DNA from 3 places in the [Clostridium] hylemonae DSM 15053 genome. Region 3 is predicted to be linked to each of the others. Evidence: predicted binding sites of a transcription regulator. Region 3 holds the regulator's gene; each other region holds the start of a gene.

What was found. Region 3 encodes Rex, which represses fermentation and respiration genes when NADH is low (regulators of the CRP and FNR family bind a similar motif). Its sites were predicted from a motif close to ATTGTTAANTANTTAACAAT; they were not measured.
Region 1: LAJLEIBI_RS09060 (acyl-CoA carboxylase subunit beta) is a predicted target of Rex. The motif match lies at 3,587-3,606, and genes of this name have one in related genera.
Region 2: allE ((S)-ureidoglycine aminohydrolase) is a predicted target of Rex. The motif match lies at 4,546-4,565, and genes of this name have one in related genera.

Annotation. Positions count from the first base shown of each region.
Region 1 is NZ_CP036524.1:1,962,281-1,970,207, reverse strand. Features, by position in the region: gene LAJLEIBI_RS09075 (ABC transporter ATP-binding protein) at 1-111, shown strand, start outside; gene LAJLEIBI_RS09070 (FtsX-like permease family protein) at 269-2,803, shown strand; gene LAJLEIBI_RS09065 (ABC transporter ATP-binding protein) at 2,804-3,565, shown strand; gene LAJLEIBI_RS09060 (acyl-CoA carboxylase subunit beta) at 3,728-5,167, shown strand; gene LAJLEIBI_RS09055 (OadG family transporter subunit) at 5,212-5,967, shown strand; gene LAJLEIBI_RS09050 (biotin/lipoyl-containing protein) at 5,996-6,373, shown strand; gene LAJLEIBI_RS09045 (sodium ion-translocating decarboxylase subunit beta) at 6,423-7,574, shown strand; gene LAJLEIBI_RS09040 (oxaloacetate decarboxylase subunit alpha) at 7,613-7,927, shown strand, end outside.
Region 2 is NZ_CP036524.1:1,588,179-1,596,105, reverse strand. Features, by position in the region: gene LAJLEIBI_RS07330 (bifunctional FdrA/YlbE family protein) at 1-2,102, opposite strand, end outside; gene allD (ureidoglycolate dehydrogenase) at 2,117-3,169, opposite strand; gene LAJLEIBI_RS07320 (RidA family protein) at 3,197-3,592, opposite strand; gene allE ((S)-ureidoglycine aminohydrolase) at 3,615-4,403, opposite strand; gene LAJLEIBI_RS07310 (alpha/beta hydrolase fold domain-containing protein) at 4,716-5,570, shown strand; gene LAJLEIBI_RS07305 (NCS1 family transporter) at 5,945-7,306, opposite strand; gene allB (allantoinase AllB) at 7,335-7,927, opposite strand, start outside.
Region 3 is NZ_CP036524.1:1,774,250-1,782,176, forward strand. Features, by position in the region: gene LAJLEIBI_RS08105 (NADP-dependent isocitrate dehydrogenase) at 1-796, shown strand, start outside; gene LAJLEIBI_RS08110 (flavodoxin family protein) at 958-1,650, shown strand; gene LAJLEIBI_RS08115 (helix-turn-helix domain-containing protein) at 1,705-2,565, opposite strand; gene LAJLEIBI_RS08120 (ABC-F family ATP-binding cassette domain-containing protein) at 2,719-4,638, opposite strand; gene LAJLEIBI_RS08125 (redox-sensing transcriptional repressor Rex) at 4,792-5,442, shown strand; gene LAJLEIBI_RS08130 (bifunctional ADP-dependent NAD(P)H-hydrate dehydratase/NAD(P)H-hydrate epimerase) at 5,564-7,063, shown strand; gene alr (alanine racemase) at 7,064-7,927, shown strand, end outside.

The DNA.
Region 1 (7,927 bases), 190 kb from region 3:
CGGTGCAAGAAGGTGCTGCTGCTGAAGGACGGGCTGCTCATCAGGGAGCTGGACCGGGGGACAGCCGGCGGATTTTATGAAGAGATACTTGAGAGTACCGCCGGGCTGTGACCAAAGCGGGTCCGCCCGGACGGGCGGCTGCAGCTGCCGTCCAGGCAACCGTTGTGAATAAGAAAAGTGTATAGGACAGACTTGTAAAAAGGGGGAATTAGGAGTAGAGTGTGCTTATAGAAAGCATGCTCAATGAGAAAACGGGGGGAAGGTCTGCATGAAAAAACAACGGGAAAAAATTGAGGGAAAATGGTTTTCCTTCATCGCCTGTCTTCTTGCGGTGACAGGCGCCTTTTTGCTGCCATGGGCCGATGTGGGAGTGAAAGAATATACATTGTACGGTTTTTTTAAGGCTGTTTATGCCGCGGGGGGAATTGCAGAGTATGCCCCGGACGGCGGAAATATATACGCGTCTTACGCAGTGTCTTATCTGGCGCTTGCAGCGGTCCTTCTTGCTGTGGTCCACGAAGTGCTTCTCCTTTGCAGCAGAAGAAACAGAATTTTAAATGCGGGAATGTACGCATGTACATTTATTTATTTTACCGGGTATACGATATTCGGGGGATATGACGCAGGTCCGGCTCTTTTTGCGTTTGTGGCCGTCATAGGGATAGAGTTTCTTGTTGTGCTGTATCTGGAGCAGAGTAAGGAGATCAATGAAAATTACCGCCTTATGAAAAAAAGAGAACGCAGGGAGCGGGAGGAGCGGATACGCCGTCTTCACTTTCCAGGCAGATATCCCCGGGAATTCTATGCTGTTATCTGGGACAATTTCAAATACAGATGGAAAAATTACGTGCTTTTTATCTTAAGCGGCGTGCTTTCCGCCGCGTTTCTGACCGCGGCGATAGGAATGAACTATATCCTTCACAGCGTTCATTCTGTAGAGGACATCGTTCTCGGGACCGGCCTGCAGCAGATCCTGATCCGGGCTGTCGGCCTTATCCTGTTTCTTACCATATTTCTCACAGCATTTGTGTTTTCTTACTATATCAAAAGCAGGATGTCTGATTACCGGATGTTTACGGTCCTCGGAATCCGGAGCAGGACTTTGTCCGTCATCATGGCGGCAGAATATGCGGGAAGCCTTCTCATTTCTTTCATCGCGGGAGTGGCCGCCGGCACAGGGATACTGCTGTATATGAGGCACCTTCTTATAAAAAAACTGGGACCGGATGTGACCGTATCAGATATCAGTCCTGTCATCTTTCTGTTTGCCCTGGCCGGCTATATCATTGTACTTATGATAGCCACTGCCATCAATTACGAGTCTTATCTCCGGGTGAGAGATTCTTTTGCGGCTGTGAAGGACGTGGTCAGTGAAAAGATTCCCGGAAGATTTCTTATTCCTGCCGCTCTGCTGGGACTTGAGTTCATCCGGTCCAGCATCTTTGACTATTCCGATACGAGTATGTGGACGGTGATCAGTTTTATATTGGGCCTGTACCTTGTGATATCTTACGGGAAGGCGTTTCTCATGAAGTGTATCGATAAGTCGGACAGGTATTACTACCGGCACTTACTGGAAAAAATCCCTTTCTATTACCGTTTTAAGAAAAACTGCAGATATCTCGTCATGCTCACTGCAATCCATCTCCTTGCGCTTGGAGTATTTCTCATACAGCTTTGCGGCAACCTGATCGCAGAGCCGGCTGAAAAGCTTTGTCCGTATGATTTTGTACTGATGATGCATGAGGGGGATGAGGATACGGTAGCTGATATAGAACAGAAATACGGCGCCAGAGCGGATATCGTCCCTATGCTTCGGGTTACGTCACCGACAGGCAACTCCTTTGATTTTATGGCGTCGCTCATTATGTTTGCCCCGCCGGGGCAGAACGCAGGCATTTCTGAGTCAACGTACCGAAAGCTCTATGAGGCGCGTAGGCTGCCTGAGCCGCCGGCGCTTGGTTTAAAAGACGACGAAATTTATCTTGTATTTCAGCAGGACAGCTCTTTTAAAGTACGGCCCATCGACGTATCGGCCGGGGCAGAGCTTGCGAACCCGTATCTGAAGCTTGGTCAGCCGGACGGAGAGGGTGAGTATAAGCAGTGGAAGGTAAAAGATTACGAGTGCCAGATTCTGACCGGAATGCTGCAGCGGGGATCCCAGGAAAATCTGGTCGTATTTTCCGACGATTATTTTAACGGCGCATATGCCAAAACAGAGGAAGGTATCAAAAATCTCTGTCTGATAAATGTACCAGAAGAACATTACAAGGATGTGGACCGGGAACTGGAGACGCTCCGTGAACAGCATATCGGCGATGAATCTTATGATTATGATATCCGCGTATTTTACGGGAGCCGGCAGACGGTCAGGGACATTGTCTCTGAGCGCTATACAAAAGAGGTAGTCTATGCGTTTGTCATCCTGATGCTCGCCGCATGTGCCTGCTTTCTGACTTATATCAAGTTCTCGTTTGAGGCGGACGATATTTGCCGCCGGTATGGGTTTTATGACAGCATGGGCATGCACGAGCGGGGACAGATGAAGACGATCAAAAAAGAAATGTGGCCCTTTGCGGCAGTGCCCCTTTTCATAAGCACTGTGACGGCGGCCATATTTACGTATTCTGTGTTCCGGCTTAGGACATACGGTTCCTCACAGACCATGGATTACATGAAGACAGGAGGGACGATGGCTGCCGTCTATCTCGTCATTCAGACGGCCTGGATGGCGTGGCTTGTATTCCAGATGAAGCGCAGGATCAGAAAAAGCAGGATAAATGTAGGGAGGCAGGAAGTGTAAATGAGTGAAAAGATCATAGAGACGAAGGAATTAGTTCACAATTATAAGGTGGAGACAAGAAAGAGTGTAGAGATAAATGAGATCCATGTTCTGAAAGGGATCGATTTTGCGGTGGAACAGGGAGAGTTTGTCGGAATCATGGGGAAATCCGGCTGCGGCAAGACGACATTTCTCAAGCTTCTTGGAATGCTGGAAAGACCAACGGGGGGATCGGTCATCTTTAAGGGGATGGATACGGAAGAACTGTGGAAGGATGAACTGGCAGATATAAGAAGACGTCAGATCGGTTTTGTGTTCCAGGACTTCTATCTGATGGACAGTCTGTCTGTGATGGACAATATCAAGCTGCCGATGATCCTGGACAAAGCAGAACCTGAAGTGATGAAAGAAAAGACAGAAGAGCTGGCAAAGCAGTTCGGCATCGGTGAATTACTGTACAAGGCGCCGTATGAGCTGTCAGGAGGGGAGAAGCAGAGAGCGGCCATCTGCCGGGCGCTCATCAACGATCCGGAGATCGTTTTGGCAGATGAACCGACAGGGAACCTGGATTCCAGATCAGGGCAGGTCGTCATAGAAGCACTCTGCAGAATAAATGAGGAGCTTGGCAAGACTGTTGTGATGGTGACACACGATTCCCGTCTGGCCAGCTACTGTAAAAGAATTATCCTGCTCAAAGACGGTGAGATCGTAGATACGATCCGGCGGGAAGAGAGCCAGGATGCCTTTTATCATCAGATACTTGACAAAACAACAGAATTATAGGCGGGTTCAGTATGTGAAAAAAATGTCAATTTTATAACAAAAAGGATTGCTATTTTCAATTCAATATTATACAATATAATTGGCAAAAATTTGGTTTTACTTTTAGATTTTTCATGCTAAAGGACCTGATTTAGAATATGTAAGAAAATGGAGGGCTAGACTATGGACAACATGGCAACAGGAAGTGCAGCGGGCAATCGCATAGAAGCTTTGCTCGATGCAGGAAGCTTTGTTGAAATAGGTGGGGCTGTGACGGCCAGAACTACAGATTTCAACATGCAGGAAAAAGAAACTCCGGCGGACGGTGTCATAACCGGGTATGGAGTGATCGACGGGAATCTGGTGTATGTATACAGCCAGGATGCTTCTGTGTTAAACGGGGCGATCGGTGAGATGCATGCAAAGAAGATCGCGAACATCTATGATATGGCAATGAAGATGGGCGCACCGGTCATCGGTCTTGTGGACTGTGCAGGACTCAGACTTCAGGAGGCAACAGATGCACTGGAGGCATTTGGGAATCTGTATCTGAAGCAGACGATGGCATCAGGCGTAATTCCCCAGATCACAGCTGTTTTCGGGACATGCGGCGGGGGGCTGGCTGTTGTTCCTGCGCTTACCGACTTTACGTTCATGGAAGGTAAGAGCGGTAAATTATTCATCAATTCTCCAAATGCAATTCCAGGGAATGAAATATCTAAATGCGATACATCATCAGCACAGTTCCAGAGTGAAAAGGCAGGACTTGTCGATGATATCGGAACAGAGGAAGAGATACTCGGCAGCATCCGTTCTCTCGTATGTATGCTGCCATGCAATAATGAAGAAGACGCGTCGTATGATGAATGTGCGGACGACTTGAACCGCGCCTGCACAGGCATTGAAAACGCTGCGGAAGATACGGCGATAGCCCTCGCCCAGATTTCCGACAGCAATATCTTTTTTGAGACGAAGAAACATTACGCAAAAGATATGGTCACCGGATTCATCCGTCTGAACGGAATGACGGTAGGCGCTGTGGCAAATCGTTCCAAAGTTTATAATGCGGACGCAGAAGTGACAGATGAGTTTGACGGCTCCCTGTCGGCGGGAGGAGCAGGAAAGGCGGCGGAGTTCGTGAAATTCTGCGACGCTTTTAACATACCGGTCCTTACATTGACGAATGTATCCGGGTTTGAGGCGAGCGAGTGTGCGGAGAAGAACCTCGCAAGAGAAGCCGCAAGGCTTACGTATGCATTTGCGGACGCCACTGTGCCGAAAGTAAATGTTATTATCGGCAAAGCATACGGGAGTGCATATGTGACAATGAACAGCAAAGCGCTCGGCGCTGATATGGTATATGCTTGGCAGGATGCCGAGATCGGAATGATGGATGCCTCTCTCGCGGCAAAGATCATGTACGCAGGCGCAGACGCAGATGTGATAAAAGAGAAGGCTTCCGAATATAAAGAGATCCAGTCAAGCCCGCTTGCTGCGGCGAGACGGGGATATGTGGATACGATCATCGCGCCGGCCGACACGAGGAAATATGTAATCGGAGCATTGGAGATGTTATTCACAAAGAGAGAAGACCGCCCGGTGAAAAAGCACGGAACGGTTTAGAGAGGTGGAGCAAAGTGAAGAAAAAAATTAGCTTATTACTCTGTATGCTGGCGGCTGTCCTCTGCTTTACCGGGTGCGGGAGCAAGCAGAATTCCGATGTCGAGTATGACAAAGCCAGTATGGAACAGGTGACAGATTTTCTCATAGATTATTGTGCAAATGCAGACGAAGAGACGACAGAGCAGTGGAATGGAATGTCCGAGTTTGCAATGGAGCAGCAGTTTGTGAGCGCGGGCCTTCCGTTTACTCCCGACAGCTTTCTGAGCGCGATGGATGCCTGGAAGGCAGGAATCGAAGAGTGCGGCGATTATGCGGGCCATGGGGATTACAAATACGAGCCGTCCAGAACAGAATTGAAGATCACGACTACGGCAGAGTTTGAAAAGCGCAATGCGGATCTCACTTTCGTATTCAAAGCAGACACGAGAGGCAATCTGAATCTGGACAGTATGACTGTTGCAGGAAAGTATACGATGGGAGAAATTCTCGAAAAAGCAGGGCTTAATACAGTCCTTGGAATGGGAACAGTGTTTGTCGTACTTATATTCATATCACTGATTATATCCTTATTCCGTTTTATTCCGGCATTGCAGAATGCGTTCGGCAGAAAGCCGGAGAAGACCACGGAAGCGCCGGCGGCTGTGGAGGACGCGCCCGTTATTGTGGACGCGGCCGCAGAGACGGACGATATGGAGCTGGTGGCGGTTATTTCCGCGGCGGTCGCGGCGGCTGAAGGAACGACAACCGATGGATTCGTTGTGAGAAGCATAAGAAGAAGGCCATCGAATAAATGGAATTAACAGAGGGAAATCAAGGAGGATATAAAAGATGAAAAATTATACAATTACAGTAAACGGCAATGTATATGATGTGACAGTAGAAGAAAAAGGCGCGGGAGCAGCACCTGCGGCACCGGCTGCGGCCGCTGCGGCACCAAAAGCGGCACCTGCCGCTCCGAAGGCAGCCCCGAAAGCGGCATCGGCAGGAGCCGGTTCCATCCAGGTCAAGGCAGGAGCGGCCGGAAAAGTATTTAAGATCGAAGCAAACGTAGGGCAAAGCGTAAAGAAAGGTGATGCAGTAGTCATCATCGAGGCAATGAAGATGGAGATTCCAGTCGTAGCACCGGAAGACGGAACTGTAGCAAGCATTGACGCAGCTGTCGGTGATGCTGTAGAAGCCGGAGCGGTATTGGCTACATTAAACTAAGAAACATAATAAATGTTATTATGTTTGAAACACGACTGGAGGTTAAAAAATGGATTATATAACAACGACATTAGGAAACCTCGTGCATCAGACAGCTTTTTTCAGCCTTACATGGGGCAACGTGATCATGATTGCTGTGGCATGTGCTTTCCTATACTTAGCAATACGACATGGGTTTGAACCTCTGCTCTTGGTACCTATCGCTTTCGGTATGCTGCTCGTGAATATCTATCCGGATATCATGCTGCATGCGGAGGACGCGGCCAACGGAACAGGCGGACTGCTCTATTACTTCTATAAGCTGGATGAGTGGGCAATCCTTCCTTCCCTGATTTTCCTTGGTGTAGGTGCACTGACAGACTTTGGACCGCTTATTGCCAATCCGAAGAGTTTCCTCCTCGGAGCGGCGGCTCAGTTCGGTATCTTTACCGCTTACCTGGGAGCCATGGCGCTGGGATTCTCTGATAAAGCCGCTGCGGCCGTATCAATCATAGGCGGCGCGGACGGACCTACGTCTATCTTCCTTGCCGGTAAGCTGCAGCAGACGGCGATCATGGGACCGATCGCGGTTGCGGCGTATTCGTATATGGCGCTCGTTCCGATCATTCAGCCGCCGATCATGAAGCTGCTCACGACAGAGAAAGAGCGAAAGATCAAGATGGAACAGTTGAGACCGGTATCCAAACTGGAGAGGATCCTGTTCCCGATCATCGTTACGATCGTCGTTTGCTCTATTCTTCCTACGACGGCACCGCTTGTAGGTATGCTGATGCTCGGCAACCTGTTCCGCGAATCAGGCGTGGTAAGACAGCTGTCCGAGACAGCCAGCAATGCGCTCATGTATATCGTAGTTATCCTGCTCGGCACTTCGGTAGGCGCGACGACGAGCGCGGAGGCGTTTCTGAACTGGGATACGATCAAGATAGTAGTTCTCGGCCTTGTAGCGTTTATGTTCGGGACTGCGGCGGGGGTACTGTTTGGAAAGCTTATGTGTCTGGCGACCCGCGGCAAGGTAAATCCTCTGATCGGTTCTGCCGGTGTATCCGCCGTACCTATGGCGGCCAGAGTGTCACAGAAGGTCGGCGCAGAGGCAGATCCGACCAATTTCCTGCTCATGCATGCCATGGGACCAAACGTGGCAGGTGTTATCGGAACCGCGGTGGCGGCCGGCACCTTTATGGCGATCTTCGGTGTCATGTAGCATAAGAGCGATATATGTAGAAAATGGAGGAAGAAAGAATGGCAGATATAGAAAAGAAACCAATTAAAATAACTGAGACTATTCTGCGTGATGCGCACCAGTCACTGATCGCTACACGTATGACGACAGAACAGATGCTTCCGATCGTAGACAAGATGGATAAGGTTGGGTATCATTCCGTGGAGTGCTGGGGCGGCGCCACATTCGACGCATCCCTGCGATTCCTTAAGGAAGATCCATGGGACAGACTGCGCAAGTTCCGCGACGGGTTTAAAAATACAAAGCTTCAGATGCTGTTCCGCGGACAGAATATTCTCGGATACCGCCCGTACGCTGACGATGTTGTGGAATAT
Region 2 (7,927 bases), 190 kb from region 3:
TCCGTCATATTCTTCACTACAAAGACAGGCATGTTCGCGGAGGTGATGCCTCCCATCGGTCCCACTGCCTTCACGTGATGGCATGGAATAAAAGTAACTTCCCCGGATTCCAGGATCTTTCTGGCCTCTTCTTCTGTCGCGGCCCACCCTTCAAACAGAGCGGCTCCCACACAGGAACCCTGTACCGGATCCGGCATATCCTTATATTGGATCGGAGGCCCCGCATGCAGGATCACCTTTCCTTCATTCAACTCTTTGATGACCGTTTTTGCAGACACCACGTCCTGAATTACCGGCTGGCTCGCCACGATCTTGGCGATCACAGAGCGGTTCGCTTCATCAATGTCTAACCCTTCATAGCTGCGCAGGAAATTCAGTATCTTTATGAGCCTTACATCTCCTCCGGCAGGCGGCATCCAGTCATACTGCACTACGCCGCAGCCAAAGGACTCTGCGACTTCCGCAAAACTCTTCAGACCGATGTTGATGATCTTCGGTTTCTCGGAAAGGAGTTGTATCAGTTTGTCAGACGCCTCTGTCTTTTCGATCTTTGCCACTTTTTTTGGACGGATCTCTTTCACCGGCTCTTCAAAGTCCATACCGATAGCGCGGATCGCCGTGTGAACAGCGAGCTTATTGTTCTCGCACACGATAACGCCTGCGCCTTTCAGCTTGCTGACCGCCCCGTCATAATCCTGGAAGTCTCTTCTCGTGCCGCATACGGTCGCGACAAAGAACAGTTTTCTTCCCTCTGCTTTTGCCTTATCCCTCAGTTCGATGATGGATGGAAGGAGCGCCCCCGCCATATCCTCATGGGAACCGTAGCCAAGCATGATATCCAGAAGGATCACACCGGTAGATGCATCGTCAATAGCTTCCTGCATACACTCGATACGTTTGGCCGGGTCGATCATCGGATGCGGTTTCCCCTGGGTATACACGTCATCTCCCAGGTCCACCACGATATGTCCTCCGGTCTTCAGCATAAAGCCTTCCGCCTTCTGGGGAGGAACTTTCATGTCAAGCGCATCCTTGATGAGCATTGCTGCCTCTCCGGCCAGCGTTCCGCCGGAATAGTATGCCTTGATCGTCTTCTTTTCTTCCGGTTTGAAGAAGTCTGCCGTATCTGCTTTCACCTCAGCCTCTTTCACTTCTTCGCCTCTGACAAGGCCGACAGCCAGCCGCGCCGCTTCGTCAAGTGTATACGCATGGTAGAAGCCCTCTTCGTGATACTCCGGCTTTTCACCGAGGAACAGCGTGATCACCGGTTTCCTGAAGTTGCTCAGACGGTCGGAGATGCGGTCTCTGACCTCCTTTGCCGGCGGCTTTGATATGATGATGAGCACTTTCACGCTCGTGTCGCTCTCCATAGCCTCTATCATATCCATCATTGTAGTTCCGCCTACTTCTATGGACAGATCGCGGCCGCCGGTACCGATCGCGTTCTTTACCCCCTCGCCGAGACGGTCAATGATCGTTGTCAGTTCCTGGATCCCTGTGCCTGACGCGCCGATGATCCCGATAGAGCCCGGTGTTACATTGTTAGTAAATGCAACCGGCACTCCCTGGATGATCCCGGTGCCGCAGTCCGGTCCCATAACTGCCAGCCCTTTTTCATGTGCTTTGTTCTTCAGCTTGATCTCATCTTCCAGCGTCACATTATCGCTGAACATAAATACATTCATGCCTTCATCGAGTGCGCGGTCAGCTTCCAGAGCTGCGTACGCACCCGGAATAGAGATGACGGCAAGATTTGCCTCCGGAAGCTTCTCAAGCGCCTTATCCCATGACTTGACAGCCTCGGCTCCCTTTTTATCACTTTCTTTCGTTGACTGCTTTTTGAAAAACTCTTCTGTTTCCTGCATGATCGTATCCAGAAGGCTTTCGTCATCTACATCCGCAACGACGACCATATCGTTCGCAGACGCGCTTTCCAGTTCTTCCGTATTCAGACCGCTCTGTCTGTATATATCTTTATTGGCAGGTGTTGCCATCATGATCGAAACTTTTTTCACACCTTTGATCGTTGATATCTGATTCGTCAAAAGCATGAGAACAACAGAATCGTGATAGCTTCCCTTCTTCACAATCGTCTTTAACATATGTTCTCCTTCCCTTATTCGGCAAATCTGTTTTTGTGGTCGTATCTGTCGTAATGCACATCATCACTGACCAGATAATCATAGATCTCATCTACGATCTCCACGCCGCCTGTTTCATATGCTTTATCCCGCCTCATGACCGCGCGCTCGCCCGGATAGTATACTTTCCCGTATCCTTCCGCAGCGGGCATCTCGCCGAGTTCATCCAGCACCTGGGACATGGACTTCTTAAATGCATCCAGACCGACAAATCTGGACGGATCCATCACGATGAACATCTGTCCAAGGTCTCTTCCCTTGGAAAGGTCGTGGTACATGGAGCTTACATGTTTGCCGAACGGAACGCCGAGCAGCACGCCTGCAAAGACGTCGACCATCATCATAAGTCCGTACCCTTTTGCGCCCGCGATCGGAAGCAGTGCGTTGACAAGACTTGAATCTGTCACCGGCTGCCCTTTTTCATCAACCGCCCACGTATCCGGTATCGCCTCATGTCTGGAACGCTTATCCAGAATCTTGCCCCACGCCTGAACTGTCGTCGCCATATCAAATACGACCGTCCTGTCATCCGCAGTCGGAGCCGCAAAAGAAATCGGGTTCGTGCCGTAATACGGCTCGGTCCCCCCAAACGGCACCGCCATAGGATCAGACTGGCAGAATGCGATCGCCACCAGGTCCTGCTTAGCGGCCATCTCTGTATAATATCCGATCGAACCGCTGTGTGAAATGTTGCGGATACCAGTCACCGCGATGCCTGACTTTTTCGCCATCTCTATTGTCTTTTCCATCGCAAAGGTGGATGCTACATATCCGCAGCCATTGTCTCCTTCATAAATGGCAGAACACGGCCCCGTCTCTTTCCACTCAAATTTCGGGTCCGTCGTGATGCCCCCTTTTGCGATCCTCTCGCTGTAATACTCCACACGGACCGCGCCGTGGGAATGGTATCCCCTCTCATCCGACCATGTGAGGATCTCAGCCGTCATATCGGCATGTTCCTCACTTAAGCCGGCTTTGATCAGCTTATTTTTCATCAGGTTTTTTAATTCATCCCGAGATAGTTTCATTTTTTCTGCTCCTCTTTACTTTCCTAATCACTCTTCTATGTTCTGACTTTTCTTCGCGATCATTTCGATCTCTATCTTTGCACCGCCCACAAGAGCAGCGACTCCAACCGTGCTGCGGGCCGGGTATGGCTCTGAAAACTGCTCGGCATACACCGCGTTCATCGCCTCAAAATCATCCATATCCGTCAGATATACGTTGACTTTCTGAACATCATCCGGCGTCAGGCCCGCTTCTTCCAGCACGTGAAACAGATTGGAGAAACTCTGTCTTGTCTGGGCGGTAATGTCCCCTTCCACAAGCTGTCCGGCCGCCGGGTCTATCGGCGTCTGTCCGGACAGAAACAGGCAGCCGCCGGCATCCACAGCATGTGAATATGGACCGGTCTTTCCCGCATTTTGGGACATCACAACTTTTCTGCCCATCTTATCTCTGCCTTTCTCCGCTTTATAACGCTACGTCTCTGTTGCAGTCTTTAGAGTAAATGTAGGCGAAGTCTTCTTCTCGTCCTACCGCATAGCATGCCTGCGGGCAGTACGCATCCAGGAACATATAGTCGCCGGCTTTTACCGGAACCCACTCGTCGTCCACGCGGTACATACCTTTGCCCTGAAGGAAATACATTCCGTGCTCCTGTACATGAGTCTCGATATAGCCGTGAGACGCGCCGAGCTTGAACTTTAGAATATGCATATTCATATCGAATCCGAAGTCGCCCGCTGCCGGGAGAAAATCTTTGATATGGCAGTTCTCCATTCCTTCATATTCGATCCACGGAAGATCGTTGGCATTGCCGACTACCGTATACGCGCTGTAGCCTTCTACTCTCTCATATCTGCGTTTGTAGACAAACAGTTTTGCGTCTTCCTTACTCTTATTCTCAAAAGAAACTACGTTGCTCTCAGGTGAGAAGATGTATCCGCCCTCTGTGAGCACTTCTTCTTTATCCGCATTTTTGACCGTGACTTCACCTGAGATCACATACAGGAATGTCTCCAGTCCCTCTCCGCCGATTCCGCTGTTCTTTCCGCCTTCTCTTGCCGTTACGAGATAATCCGCAAAGGATGCGCCCATAGCCGGTGAGCCAAGGATCGTCACGTCACAGTTCTCATATCCCGGAATGCTGTTCTTAACAAGCCCGTCTGGCTCGAGAAGTACATAATTCTCTTTCTTGATCACAGAACGTGTCATCAAAAGTTCCTCGCGGTATCCTACCTGATCGTTTAAATAACTCATTTTTAATTCCTCTCTTTCTTTCCTCTTAAATTTACTCTAGTGGTCAACCAGTTTTTATACCATAATTATGACAACAACAGCACGTTTTTTCAATTATTATTATTGAGAAAAGCAGATAGATTTTTTATCAACTTTATACCCTATTGTCAATTTTTTCACATGTCTGTTTCATCTTGTTATATGCTATAATAGCTTTGTCGGATCAATATTTAAGCAAAGGCCGGCGTTGAAACGCCGTACGGTAATATTTTATCCGCATCAGACAAGAATATATTCGTATCACAGCGCGGGCATTAAAAGGAGGCCAGAACAATGCAGCAGAAAAAAATCATTGAAATAAACAGTACACTTTACCTGAAACACGCCACCGTCTGTTCGGACAGCAGCGTCACCCCCAAAGCCTGTATCCTCTACTTCCACGGGGGCGGGCTGCTGTACGGGGAAAGAGACGACCTCCCGGCGCTTCATCAGAAGACACTGACAGAAGCAGGATATATCATCGTGTCCTTCGACTATCCTCTTGCACCGGCGGCAAAGCTTAATACGATCCTGGATGATGTCACCTCTTCCATCTCCCATTATGTCAAATACCCTGAACTGTATTGCGGCCATGCACTCCCTTTCTTTCTCTGGGGACGTTCCGCCGGCGCGTACCTCTGCCTTCTGGCCGCCGCCCAGGGCGACCTCCCCGCCGCGCCGGAGGGCATACTCTCCTACTATGGCTACGGCTTCCTGTGCGACAGCTGGTTCCAGACGCCGAGCAGTTACTACTGTTCCCTTCCGGCCGTGGACGCCTCATGCCTGGACAACGCCGGAGCCGGACTCCAGCCATCGGGAGGACTGGACACACACTACAGCATCTACGTGTACGCAAGACAGACGGGCCGCTGGCGCGCCCTCCTGTATGAAGGACGGGAGAAATACTTCTATCTGGACTACACCCTGCGCGCCTGCGCCGCACTGCCCTGCCCGCTCTTCTGCGCCCACAGCACCAATGACCCGGATGTGCCATACGAAGAATTCCTCGAACTGAGCAGCCGCTACCAGGCCAGACAGTTTATCGCCGCCGGAAACACCCACGACTTCGACCGGGAAGAAACAAACCCGTTCACCGCCCAACTACTCCAGGAGACAGTAAAGTTCCTCAATAAGAATTTAGGGGACTAAGTTTGGTTAGTTGGCGGCGTACAGCAGGGTGAATAGGGATAAAATAAATCCATTGAGTCCTCAGCTATCTCCCACCTTGAGTAAATTAGAGCTTCGTGTAGTAACAGGCGGAGGAAAGGCAGCAGGGGGCTGCGGGGCGTTGGAGGGAGCTTTGCCGATCCGTTCGTAAAGAAGACGCGGTATATACAGACTAGAAACTGCACATCAAGTGCAGTTTCTGAGACAGCTAAGACGGGAAATCATCCAGATTTCCCGTCGCATCTGTCGGTGTCAGTATATACCGCGTCTTCTTTACCTACGGATCGCAAGCGCACCGACCGTCCCGCAGCCCCCTGCCGCCTTTCCTCCGCCGTACGCCACGATCCTCCAAAAATCTACTCAAAAATAGTCCCTTTACGGAATGGTGCCGAGCTCTTCATTGACTTCATCAGGAAGTAATACACAAGTCCTGTCGGTATGAGGCTTACATACCAGGACAGCTCCACGATGAGCAGTGAACAGAGCGAACCTGCGATGATCGCGATGATGGCTGCCCAGTTGACACCTTTGAACACTCCCTGTTTATCGTACATGTTGTTGATATCCAGCTTCTTCTTACGGAGAATATAATAGTCTACCGCCATAACCGCGAAGATAGGCCCGAGGAATGCGGAATAGAACTGGGTAAACAGGCTCAGCCCCGCCGCCGACTGGTCCGTGACCAGTTTCCACGGCATACAGCACGCGGAGAGAATACCTACAACTATCGTCGCATGTGACCACTTCATGTGGAAGGATTCCATCAGTACATAGGACGGCGGTACGATGTTGTTCAGCACGTTCGTCGTCACCTGGGCAAATGCGATAAACAAAAGCGTCACCACTGTGAGGAATTTACTGCCCATCGTTGTCGAGAATACAACTACCGGGTCGCTGTTTCCTGTCGCCGCTGTCACAAGGAGACCGATAAGGCCCATGAACAGTGTCACCGGCAGGATCGCCACGGTGTAGATGCTTCCGGTGCGCACGGACTTCACGTTTTCTTTCAGGTTGCGTGAGTAGTCTGACGCGTTGATGATCATAGTGGAATAGATCCCCAGGAAGGACGTCGTCGCTGCCCAGAACGGCATGCCCCACGTTCCCTTGATTCCGGAGAACACATCGTCGATCTCAGTGGCAAACTGTGTCTTCACTACGTATAACATATAGGCAAGGATGGCGATGATGAAAATACATGATATATTCTCAAGCCATTTGATCCCCTCAAACCCTTTGATCGCCAAAGCTACCTGCAGAATCGTGAACAGTGCATAGACGACCGGGAGGTTGTCAAAACCAAATAAGATCTTGAAGCAGCTGTTGATCGCTCCCGCTCCTACCCAGCTCTGGAATCCAAACCAGATGATCGCCGGCACGCCTCTTAACAGACCGGGAATCTTGACGCCCGCCGTTCCAAAGCTGCTTCTGAGCTGCACCGTATAAGGAATGCCATACTTATGCCCGCAGTTCCCGATAATAACGAGCGCGATGGCGATAACAAGGCATCCGATGATCATGGCAAGGATCGCCTGGCCTACCGTCAGCACCCCGATCAGTCCTGCCCCCATGGAAAATGTACCGATGGATACACATCCTCCCATAAAGCTTGCGGCATAGGATAAAGATCCCATGATACGTTTTTTTGTCGGCTGAAGGTCCGGGTCCACGTTCGTTACGAGTTCCGGGTTCAGTTCCAGATTTTCTACAATATTACTCATCTTCTCTCTCCTCTCGATGTTTGACGGACTAGCTTAATCTTCTGATCAACTCGCCCACGCCTTTTTCTGCTGTGATCTTACCGTCTTCGGCAACGACATTTCCGCGGATCATCGTACATACCGGCAGTCCTTTTCCTTTCATGCCTGCAAATGCGGAAATTTTATTGACATACAGGAGAGACTCACCTGTGATCTCCCATTCTCTCTCCGGATCTACGATCACGAGGTCCGCGTCAAATCCGGGCTTGATATCTCCTTTTCTGCCATAGATCCCAAATGCTTTCGCAGGCCGTCTCGCCATGGAATCAGCCAGTACAGACGGACATATGTCTCTCTTTACACAGCCTTCGTTGAACGCCACCTGGAAGCCGCTCTGGATCCCGCTTATGCCGCCCCACACGTCAAACACATTTTCGATCTTGTTTCCAAGGATCTCCTTGAACTTCTCGTCATAAGAGCATGGCGAATGGTCGCTTGCGATACCGCTGAATGTGCCGTCCTCCACATACTTCCACAGTCTGTCTACTTCCTCCTGGGAGCGCAGCGGCGGCGCGCACTTGAACAGCGGTCCGTTCTCAATGACATCCTTATCCGTAAGGCTCAGATAGTGGGAACACGTCT
Region 3 (7,927 bases):
CGGAGACGTCTACAAAGGTACGGAGATGAAGATCCCGGGCGAGGGAAAAGTAGAACTCGTATATACGGCCAAAGACGGATCGAAGAGCAGGGAACTCGTACATGATTTCACCGGCGCGGGTATTGTACAGGGGATGCACAATGTCAATGAGTCGATAGAGAGTTTTGCGCGGAGCTGCTTTAATTATGCACTCGATATCGGGCAGGATCTCTGGTTTGCCACAAAGGATACGATCTCTAAAAAATATGACCATACATTCAAGGACATTTTCCAGGAGATCTTTGAGGAAGAGTACGAGAACAAATTTAAAGAGGCTGGCATTACATATTTTTACACGCTGATCGACGATGCGGTGGCCCGCGTCATGAAGTCAGAAGGCGGCTATATATGGGCGTGCAAGAATTACGACGGGGATGTGATGAGCGATATGATATCGTCTGCATTCGGTTCTCTTGCCATGATGACATCTGTCCTTGTATCGCCGGAAGGATACTATGAATACGAGGCGGCACACGGCACCGTTCAGAGACATTATTATAAACATCTGAAGGGCGAAGAGACATCCACAAACTCCGTGGCCACCATATTCGCATGGTCCGGCGCGCTCAGAAAGCGCGGAGAGCTGGACGGCAGCAGAGAGCTTATGGAATTCGCCGACAGACTGGAAAAAGCGACCATAGACACGATAGAAGAGGGAAAAATGACAAAAGACCTGGCACTCATCACGACCGTGGAGAAACCAGTGGTGTTAAATAGTGAAGAATTTATAAAGGCAATAGCAGAAAAACTCGCATAGACGAATATGTACGGCACGTTTTGGTACGCAGCACATGAAAAAGGCTGGGTGCCAAATTGTGTTTTCGCGTGTACGAGGTTAAAATACGGTCTGTACTGATAATAAGGTGAGTATACCATAGTGAGACACCAGATGTAAGGACGATAAAGGGGAGAACTAAAATGAAGATACTGATGATCAACGGAACCATGCAGAAGGGCTCCACATATACGATTGGAAAGATGTTTATTGAGAGGACAGCGTCTGAGGAAGATTCAGTTAAGGAACTGTTTCTTCCGAAAGATATGCCGGAATTCTGCCGCGGCTGCGCGGTGTGTATCCGCCAGGATGAAAAGAAGTGTCCGGATTATCTCATATATATGCGGCGGATCACAGAGATGATAGACGAAGCAGATCTGCTCGTGTTCACGTCACCTGTTCTGGTGTACCATGTGTCAGGGCAGATGAAAGCACTTCTGGATCATTACGGTTACCGGTGGATGGTACACCGCCCGGACGCATCCATGTTTCGCAAGCAGGCTGTCTGTATCACAACAGCAGCGGGCGCCGGAATGAAAAAGGCGCTGCGGGACATGACGGACAGTCTCAGATACTGGGGGGTGGCCAGAATATATACGTACGGCGTCGCTGTAGGTGGCGGGATAGACGACACGAACAGAGAGAAGATAGAGACAGCGGTCCATAATCTTGCCGAAAAAATAGAGCATGATGCGTCGAAAGTTACGCCGGGACTGCGGGTAAGGATTCTGTTCTATATCATGAGATTTATGCAGAAACGAACAGGCACGACAGAAACAGACAAGAACTATTGGGAAGAAAAAGGATGGCTTGGAAGAAACCGTCCATGGAAATAAACCGCCATAACAGCAGATACATGAGGCTGCCGCACTATGCGGCAGCCTCATGTATTACAGACCAGGCAATGACAGATGATTTTGTTTTTGCAGAATGAACTTTTGTGTGGGATAACCAAACTCTATGAGCAGTTCTGCCTCGGAAAAGCCTAATTGCCGGAATACTTTTCTATATCCGGTGTCGGCTTTATCGCCCTCTCTGAAAGTTGTAATACTTATCGGAACATCGGTCAAGAGTTCACCCCTTACCTTTTGCAAAAAAGCTTTGGCAATATCATTTTTTCTGTATTGCGGGTGTATTCCTAAGAAATCAATGCTCCCTGCCGCATTGTTAAATATCATTGCGCCGATGATAATATTTTTGTCTTTCATTATGAGCGCCTGCTTTTTTTGGACACTTTGTTTTAACCGCTCCAAATATTCATCTTCATTCAAGTAAGGAAAACCATCTACAACAAGACAAAGCAGATCCATCCAGGCCGGAATATCGTTTTCCACAGCATAAACAATGTCTGCCTGCCAATCAATATCTGTGCTGGTCTTTGTGGGATTATCATTCAGAATATATGTAAGCTGTAATGGGTAAAACTCCTCTGCCTCTCGATACTGGTTTGGAGTTTTTTTGTACATGTGCTTAAATACAGTGGTAAATGACTGCTGACTTTTGTAACCCGCGGTCAAAGCGATCTCAATAATAGGTTTATCGGAGAACACAAGCAGTTTAGCAGCTTCAGTCAATCTGCGCCGCTGCACATAGTCATGAATTGTCAGACCGACTGTGTCTATAAACACACGGTGCAGATGATACTTGGAATAATGGACCGCATTGGCTACTATTTCCAAATCCAGTTTGCCGGCTAAATTGCTTTCAATGTAGTCTATTGCTGCTTTTACACTTATAATGTTGATCTGCATTGCGGTCCCCTCCTTTCTCTGCAATATTATATCAGGTATTTTACACGAATCTTTCATTATTCTTGCTGTTATTATTTAATACAGGGAAAATACACGGGGCGCACATTAAGTAATCAATGCGCGCCCCGTTCTCTGGCGGGAGAGTGTCCGGGATCAATCAGCCAGCTCTTCCCATCTTATATACAATTCTTCAAGCTCTGTGTGGATTGCGGCTTTCTCTGCCGCCAGCTCCTGACATTGTACGGAATTCGTGTATACCTCTTCCTGTGTCATGAGGATGTCTATCTCAGTGTCGCGCTCTTCCAGAGCAGTGATCCGTTCTTCTGTCTTTTTCAGATCATTCTGGCGTTTCCGTTCCTTCGCCTGGGCTTCCTTTTGTTCCTGCCAGCTCAGTTTAGATTCGGACACGGCCTCCTGCGCCCGGGATAAATCTTCAGACTGCCCGGATCCGGCATATACGGCGGTAAGCTCTTCTTTCTTTTCAAGGTAGTAATCGTAATTCCCAATATAATTGACAAAGGTCTGATTCACGAGGTCAAGGATTCTTGTGGCCGTCTCGTTGATAAAGTACCGGTCATGCGACACATAAAGCACAGTGCCGGTGTAATCGTTCAAGGCTTTTTCCAGAATCTCCTTGGACGTAATATCGAGATGGTTGGTCGGCTCGTCGAGGATGAGAAAATTTGCTTCCGAGAGCATGAGCTTGGCCAGTGACACACGTCCCCGCTCGCCGCCGCTTAAGTCCCCGATCATCTTGAACACGTCGTCGCCTGTGAAGAGGAAGGCGGCCAGCATATTGCGGATCTGCGTGTTTGTGAGATGCGGATAGTCGTCGGAGATCTCTTCAAAGATCGTCTTGTCCATGTGGAGCACGTGGTGTTCCTGATCATAGTATCCTATCTCTACATTGGTTCCGAGCGTAAAGGTCCCGCTGTCGGCAGGCACTACGTTGTTCAGTATCTTAAGAAGCGTCGTCTTGCCCGTTCCGTTGTCACCGATGACGGCAACATGTTCGCCTCTTTTTATCTCAAAGCTGACATCGGAAAACAGACGCTGGGACGGAAAGGACTTGCCCAGATGCTCCACGCTCAGCACATCATTTCCACTGATGCAGGACGGCTCCAGCGACAGATGTATCTCTGTGTTCGTCTCCTTTGGTTTTTCGACCGGCTGCAGTTTGGATAGCATTTTCTCGCGGCTTTCGGCCCGTTTGACAGATTTCTCCCGGTTAAAGGAGCGGAGCTTTTCGATCACTGCCTCCTGATGTTTGATCTCCTGCTGCTGGTTCATATATTCTTTCAGCTTCGCGTCCCGTATCATCTTTTTTTTCTCGGCATACTGGCTGTAATTGCCCATGTAGACGGAGAGTGTGCCAAGTTCGATCTCAAGCACCTTCGTCACGACTCTGTTCAGAAAATAACGGTCATGTGAGACGATAAGTACGGCGCCCTGATAATTTAACAGATAGGTTTCAAGCCATGCGATGGAGTTGAGGTCCAGATGGTTCGTCGGCTCATCCAGAAGAAGAATGTCAGGCTTTGTCAAAAGAAGCTTGCCGAGAGAGACCCTGGTTTTCTGCCCTCCGGACAGTGTGTCAACGCTCTTGGCAAAATCCGATTCGTCAAACCCGAGACCTTTTAAAACCCCGGTGATCTCACTTTCATAGGCATAGCCGTTGGCCCGCTCAAAGGCAGCGGTCAGACGGTTATATGTGTCAAGGCGCGCTTTTAAAGCATCTCCTTCGAGATGCTTTAATTCCAGTTCGATCGTGCGTATCTGGCGTTCGGTCTCGATGATATCCGCCTTTGCCGTCCTCACCTCTTCATATATAGTATTGCCGCCTGTCATTTCCTGGTGCTGTGCCAGATAGCCGAGCGTCTTTCCTTTTGTGAGTATGACTTCTCCGGCGTCAGCCGGAAGCTCGCCGACCATCATTTTCAGTATGGTCGATTTTCCGGCGCCGTTTGGCCCTACGAGGGCGGCTTTCTCATAGTCTTCTATATGAAAAGACGCATCTCTTACGATGACATCTTCTCCAAATGCTTTACTTATTCCGTGACATGCCAGTATCATAACTTCCTCCCACGCCGCGCCTGCAATGCTTCAAAAGCGGGCGCTGCTACCATTCATTATATCGAAAATAGGACAAAATACAACTAAAAGTTTGACTTTGAAGTGACAATTCTATATAATATTTTTTAGAACGTAACAGGAAGGTGAGTGCTAGTGGAAGAAAGAGAAATCTCTCAGGCGGTGATACGCAGGCTGCCAAGATATTACAGATATTTGGGGGAACTGCTGGAAAACGGGGTCGAAAGAATCTCCTCCAACGATTTGAGCAAGAGAATGAAAGTTACTGCATCTCAGATTCGTCAGGACCTTAACAATTTCGGCGGTTTCGGACAGCAGGGATACGGTTACAATGTAAAGTATTTATATACAGAGATAGGCAAGATTCTCGGTCTGGAGGAAGACCACAATATTGTCATCATCGGAGCAGGTAATCTGGGACAGGCGCTTGCCAATTATGCGGCTTTTGAAAAAAGAGGGTTTATCTTAAAGGGCATTTTCGATGTGAACCCGAGGCTGAACGGTGTTTCGATCAGAGGCGTGCCGATACGCATGATGGACGAACTCAAAGACTTTGTCCAGAATAATAATGTAGAGATCGCCGTACTTACGATTCCGAAGGAAAAGGCGATCGAGGTGGCAAACATGCTTGTAGAAAATGGTGTGCGCGCGATCTGGAATTTTGCGCATACCGATCTGAATCTGCCTGACCACATTATCGTCGAGAATGTTCACCTGTCTGAAAGCCTCATGAGGCTGTCTTACAATATCAGCCGTTACAACGATGAGCACAGCGGCAAAAAATAAGGAAGTATAAAAACGTGTAACGATGGGCATGTGAAGAACAGGCTTGTCTTTACACGTTCTTTTATATACCGGGGAGCTTTGGGTGAAAAAGGTTCCGGGAAAATAACAGGAGGTGAGAGGTATGAAATATTTACTGAATGCATCCCAGATGAAGCGCGCAGACGAGTATACGACCGGCCGGCTTCGGATTCCGTCACTGGAACTGATGGAGCGTGCCGCGGCCGGGTGTGTGGATCACATGGAAGAAAGCGGCCTGGACCTGACAAATGTGTGCGTAGTATGCGGGACCGGAAACAATGGCGGCGACGGCTTTGCGGCCGCAAGGATGCTGACAGAAAAAGGGCACAGGGTCACGGCTGTTCTCTGCGGGGAAGAAGAACACTGCACAAAGGAGACAAAGGAGCAGATAAAGCGGCTGAGGCAGACGGGCGCCGCAATCACTACGGAATTCAGGGAAGACAGCTACAGTGTGGTCATTGATGCACTGTTCGGCGTCGGATTAAACCGTGAGATCGAAGGAAAACGCAGGGAGCTTATTGACGCCATGAACCGCTCCGGGGGATTTAAGCTGGCGGTCGACATTCCGTCCGGCGTGTGCGCGGACAGCGGCGCTGTCATGGGGACTGCCTTTCGGGCGGACGCGACAGTGACGTTCCAGGAGATGAAGCTTGGCATGGAATTATATCCGGGAAAAGAGTATGCTGGTAAGACAGTGACAGTCAATATAGGGATAGATACGTCAGAGATAAAAAAGGAAAAAGACGCGGCATTTACGTATGAATGCGGTGAGTATAAAAGCCTGCTTCCGGTGCGCAGGGCGGATTCCAACAAAGGTACTTATGGCAGGGTGCTGGTCATCGCGGGAAGCAGGGGCATGTCGGGGGCGGCTTACCTGAATGCCAGAGCAGCGTATACGGCGGGCGCGGGACTCGTTCAGATCTATACGTCGGAGGATAACCGCGTGATACTGCAGACGCAGCTGCCCGAGGCCATCATCAGGACATATGACTTTTACGATGAAGTGGAATTGTTAAAGCTCCTGAACTGGGCTGATGTCGTAAGTGTCGGTTCAGGGATCGGAACGAGTGACAAATCACGAAAGATACTCAGGACGGTTATGGAGAATGTGGAGGTGCCGTGTGTGATAGACGCGGACGGACTGAATCTGATAGCAGACCATAAGAAGTATCTTGACCGGCTGAGGCATGAAAACTTTATATTCACCCCCCACATGAAAGAAATGTCCCGTATGACAGGCAAAGATATTCCGCAGCTGAGAGCGCGCAGAATAGAGATACTGCGTGAATTTGCAGAAGAGTACAGTGTCACGTGTGTGCTTAAGGATGCCCGGACAGTTACCATGCCTGCGGGAGGCCGTCCTTATGTGAATCTGTCCGGAAATGCATCTATGGCCAAGGCCGGTTCAGGTGATGTGCTCGCCGGTATAATTGCCGGTCTGCTCGCGCAGGGACTGGACCTGACAGACGCCGCAGTGCTTGGGACATATCTTCACGGCAGGGCGGGAGAACTGGCAAGCCGTGACAAGGGGAGTTACAGTGTCATGGCCTCTGACCTGATCGAATACACAGGGAGAGCCATGAAGGAAGAGGAGGACAGATAGATGAAAGCGTATAACAGAGTATGTGCCAGGATAGACCTGGATGCAGTGGAATATAATATAGAAATGATGAAGAATAACGTCCGGGACGGCGCAAAGATGCTCGGTGTTGTCAAGACAGACGGTTACGGACACGGTGCGGTACAGATCGCAAAGATGCTCTCGCCGAAGGATTATATGTGGGGATTTGCGGTTGCCACACTTGACGAGGCTGTTGTCCTTCGCCATGGAGGGATCGAAAAACCGATCCTCGTTCTCGGATGCATTTTCCCCGATCAGCGGGAGGATATGATAAAACACGACATCCGTATGACTTTGTACACCGAAGAAATGGCCCGCGAAGTGTCTGAGCTTGCGGTCAAAATAGGAAAGCAGGCATATATTCATATTAAGCTTGATACTGGAATGTCAAGACTTGGGTTCCTGATCGGGGAAGAAGCGGCGGACATCATAGAGCGCATCAGCAAAATGCCGAATCTCGTCATGGAGGGCATGTATACACATTTTGCGAAAGCGGATGAGATCGATAAGTCTTTCACCGGGAAGCAGATCAGGAACTATGTGTGGATGAAGGAAACACTCGAAAAGAGAGGGGTGGCCTTCACGTATTACCACTGCTCCAACAGTGCGGGAATCATCGATGTCCCGGAGGCGAACATGGACCTGGTGCGGGCCGGTATCTCTACTTACGGCCTGTATCCGTCCGAAGAAGTACATAAAGAAAATGTTCCGCTTAAGCCGGCTATGGAGCTTATCAGCCATGTGGCGCACGTTAAATGGGTAGATGCGGGGACGCCGGTAAGCTACGGCGGCACGTACATTACAGACAGGAGAACAAAGATAGCCACGATCCCGGTAGGGTACGGT